2 regions of the Parvibaculum sp. genome follow, and region 2 is predicted to be linked to the other one. Evidence: predicted binding sites of a transcription regulator. Region 2 holds the regulator's gene; the other holds the start of a gene.
What was found. Region 2 encodes LexA, which represses DNA repair genes until DNA is damaged. Its sites were predicted from a motif close to TGTTCNNNNTGTGTTCNG; they were not measured.

Region 1: the regulator LexA is predicted to act here: its motif matches at 796-813, upstream of KF719_RS14065 (PA0069 family radical SAM protein).

Annotation. Positions count from the first base shown of each region.
Region 1 covers NZ_JAHBYN010000001.1:2,856,570-2,858,766, reverse strand. Annotated here, with positions in the region: gene KF719_RS14075 (TIGR04283 family arsenosugar biosynthesis glycosyltransferase) at 1-278, opposite strand, end outside; gene KF719_RS14070 (cupin domain-containing protein) at 334-729, opposite strand; gene KF719_RS14065 (PA0069 family radical SAM protein) at 835-2,055, shown strand.
Region 2 covers NZ_JAHBYN010000001.1:7,781-9,977, forward strand. Annotated here, with positions in the region: gene KF719_RS00035 (ComEC/Rec2 family competence protein) at 1-885, shown strand, start outside; gene lexA (transcriptional repressor LexA) at 888-1,601, opposite strand; gene glp (gephyrin-like molybdotransferase Glp) at 1,722-2,197, opposite strand, start outside.

The sequences.
Region 1 (2,197 bases), 2.8 Mb from region 2:
ATCCACGAGGCGTCGAGCACCGTGTCGGCATGGAGAAACAGCAGCCAGTTGCCGCGCGCCGCCGCCGCGCCGGCCGCGAGTTGCGTGCCGCGCCCGCGCTTCGCCTGCACGAGCTTCGCGCCGGCCGCCTCGACGATTTCGAGCGTCTCGTCCGACGACCCGCCATCGACGACGATCACTTCCTGCACCAACCCGCGCACGGCCGCCGTCACCAGCGGCGACAGCGTCCGCGTCAATGTCTGTTCGGCATTCAGGGTCGGGATCACCACGCTCAGCATGGCGCGCAACATAGCGGGCGGGCGAGTTTTTTCAAAACCGGCCGCCGCGTGCCCGTCATCGCGGCCGGATCTCCGTTCCGATGCCGGCGGTGATGAAGACCGCGCTTGCCTTGCCGTCGATATCGGCGGTGTGCCAGACACCCGGCGCGTTGATCGCGTATTGGCCGGCCTCGAGCGTGACCGTCGTCACGCCCTTCGGCGTCTCCTGATGCAGCACCAGCCGCCCCTCGACGCAGAGCACGACTTCCGCGCCTTTCGGGTGCATTTCCCAACTGTCCCAGGGTGCCGCGAAAGTATGCATCGAGACGAGGCGACCCTCGGCGCCGTCGCTTTCGTGGCGCGCGCCGTATTTCTCGTACCAGCCGATGTCTCCGGTGAATTCGGGTTCGATCTCGGCCGTCGCGCCGAGGCCGAGATGGACCGGGTTTTTCGCCATCCGATGGATGCTCATCGCTTCCTCCTGCATTCCGCGGCCTTATCCTCGCGCCAGCCTAGCGGCGGCGGCAGTCATCGACAATGTTCTTGTTATGTTCTGTAAATCTGCTATCTTTCTTCCATGTCTTCGAGTCGCGAACCAGCGCCCCCCGGCCGCTCCGCCCCCCACCCCGCCAATTCCCCGATTGGCCCCCGGGCGGCAGACGGCCCGGAAACACGGACCCGGTCCCCGTCCCCCGCGGGGTCCGCCTCGTACCCCCCGAGGGTCCGTGCCACCCCTCTGCCCGAGAACGGCCGCCGCGGCCGGGGTGCGCTGACGAACGGGAGCGGCCGCTACGAGCCGCAGGCGCGCGAGGCGCTCGACGACGGCTGGGGCGCGCTCGACGCGCCGGCGCCGCTGAAAACCGAAGTCACCTCCGAAAATGCCCGCGCGGTGCTGACGCGTAATTCCTCGCCCGACCTGCCCTTCGACCGCTCGATCAATCCCTATCGCGGCTGTGAGCATGGCTGCATCTACTGCTTCGCGCGGCCGACGCATGCTTACATGGGCCTCTCGCCCGGCCTCGATTTCGAGAGCCGTCTCTTCGCCAAGCCCAATGCCGCGGCGCTGCTGGAGAAAGAACTGGCGCGGCCGGGCTATGAGCCGCAGCCGATCGCGCTCGGCACCAACACCGATCCCTATCAGCCGATCGAGCAGCGCTACCGCATCACGCGGAGCCTTCTCGAAGTGCTGTCGGCCTATAACCACCCCGTCACCATCGTCACCAAGTCGGCGCGCGTCACCCGCGACATCGACATTCTTTCCTCGATGGCCGAACGCAATCTCGCCAAGGTCTATCTGTCGATCACGACGCTCGATGCGAAGCTCGCCCGGACGATGGAGCCGCGCGCCTCGACGCCGTCGCGCCGCATGGAAGCGATTTCGATGCTGGCCCAGGCCGGCGTCCCCACCGGCGTCATGGTCGCGCCGGTCATCCCCGCGCTCACCGACAGCGAAATGGAAAAAATCCTGACGGGCGCGGCCTATGCCGGCGCGAAGGAGGCCGGCTTCATCGTGCTGCGCCTCCCGCTCGAAATCAAAGACCTCTTCCGCGAATGGCTCGCTGAAAACAAACCCGACGCCGCCGCCCATGTCATATCGCTGATCCGCCAGATGCGCGGCGGCAAGGATTACGACGCCGAATGGGGCAAACGCATGCGCGGCGACGGCCCCTACGCCTGGCAGATCGCCCGCCGCTTCGAACTCGCCACCAAAAAACTCGGCCTCGTCAAAAAGAGCGGTGAGCTCGACAACACCCGCTTCATGGTCCCCGGCCGCGGCAAACAACTGGCGCTGCTTTAAGGAAGATTTTGCACGCGAAGGCGCGAAGACGCGAAGGATATGAAGATGCGAAAGAGATTGGCGGCGAGAGGATGGTTGCGCCTTCGGCGCGAAGACACTTCCGGCGCGTAGCGCCAGAAAGACTTTTCTTTCTTCTTCGCGC
Region 2 (2,197 bases):
CGGATCGGCGCCTATGCGCTCGGCCTCGCATTCACCAGCATCGTTGCGGGCGCGGCGACCGGCGCCATCGGTGCATTTCATTTCAACCGCATCGCCGTCTACGGCCTCGCCGGCAACATGGCCGCGATGCCGCTGGTCGGCATTGTCGTGATGCCGATGGCTCTGCTTGCACTGCTGCTGATGCCGCTTGGCCTCGATGCGCCCGCCCTCTGGATCATGGGCGCCGGCGTCGACGGTATGCTCACCGTCGCACATGAAGTGGCGAGTTGGGACGGCGCAGACAGTCTCGTTGCCGACGCGCCGCTCCATGCCTTGCTGCTGACGGTTTTCGGCGGCTTGTGGCTGGCGCTCTGGCGCGAAAGCTGGCGCTATCTCGGCCTGGCGCCGATGTTGCTCGGGCTTGCCCTTTGGGGCGCCGCACCGAAGCACGACATTCTGATCGATCGCAACGCGGCGCTCTTTGCGGTTCGCGGCGCCGATGGGCGACTGGCGCTCGGCGCCGCACGACCGGCCTATGCTGCCGAACAATGGCTCCGGCACGACGGCGACCGGCGCACTCCGCGCGAGGCGGCGCGTTCGCCCGATATGCTTTGCGATGTTGATGGTTGTGTCTATCGCGATGCAGGGCGGCCTGTGGTCGCTTTCGCAAAGACGCTCGACGCGGCGATGGAGGATTGCGCGCTGGCCGATGTGGTTATCGCGCAGGTGCCGTTGTCACGGCGCGCGCGGCGGGAGTGCGGCGCCGATGTCGTTCTCGACTATTTCGACCTTTGGCGGGAGGGTGCCACCGCGCTGACGTTCGACGAAGACGGAAAAATCATCGTCGCAACATCGCTGCAAATGCGCGGCAATCGTCCCTGGGTCCAGCGCAAACGAAAAAACTGAAATCAGTAGCGGCGCAGCAACCCGACCAGCTTGCCTTGCACCTTGACCCGGTCCGGACCGAAGATGCGCGTCTCATAGGCTGGATTAGCTGCTTCGAGTGCGATCGACGCGCCCTTCCGGCGCAGCCGCTTCAACGTTGCCTCATAGCCATCGACCAGCGCGACCACAATGTCGCCGCTTCCCGCCGTGTCGCAGCGCTGAATGAGAACCGTGTCGCCATCGAGAATGCCGGCCTCGATCATCGAGTCGCCCTTGACCTCGAGCGCGTAGTGTTCGCCCGTGCCGAGCAGATTGAGCGGTACACTGACTTGATGGCTTTCTTCCTGCAGCGCCTCGATGGGCGTGCCGGCAGCGATACGGCCCATCACCGACAGCGTCATCGTTTCGCCGGCCTCGCGCGCCGGGGCAAGATCGCGGCTCGTTGCCTTGGCCCGGCCGCCGCCCTCAATGACGCTGGGCGAGAAGCCCTTGCCGCGCATGGTCGCGAGGCTCGGCGACGCCGATTCGGGAAGCTTGAGAATTTCGAGCGCCCGGGCCCGATGGGCAAGACGGCGGATGAAGCCGCGTTCCTCGAGCGCTGTGATGAGGCGATGAATGCCGGACTTGGAACGCAGGTCCAGCGCCTCCTTCATTTCATCGAAGCTCGGCGAAACGCCACTCTCCTTGATCCGCTCATGAATGAACATCAGCAGCTCGTGTTGCTTGCGTGTCAGCATCGGCTCCGGTCTCTCCCTTTGCGCTCGCGACGCCACCGGGCGCCTCGGGAACAAAACAAAAACGACTGCGAACGTTCTAGTTTGGTTCTCAAGCGTCTGTCAAGCGCAATTGTGGATAAGTCAGGACCGAAGCGGCAAAACGGTAACAGAATCACCGGCTTGGGCGACAGGCGCCCCGACGGGCCGGATCACCAGGCATCCGGCGCGGGCAAGGACGGACAGCATCGAACTGTCCTGCCGATCGAAGGGCGTGGCGACGGGAAGCTCATGCGGAACGTGGTCAAGCGCCGCACGAATATAGTCTTCGCGCGGACCGTTGGCGGGGAGCGGTTTGCCGAGCCGCGCCAGCGTCGTGTGGAGCGCGCTGTCGCCGCCCTGCATGCGCGCGATGGCGGGCCGCAGAAAGAGCGTCGCGCAAACGAAGGCCGACACCGGATTGCCGGGCAGGCCGAACATCGGCAGCGGGCCGAGCCTGCCGAACATCAGCGGCTTGCCGGGACGCATCGCAACCTTCCAGAAATCGATGTCGAGACCGGCGGGCGCCAGCGCGCGCTGGACGAGATCGTGTTCGCCGACCGACGCGCCTCCGAGCGTTA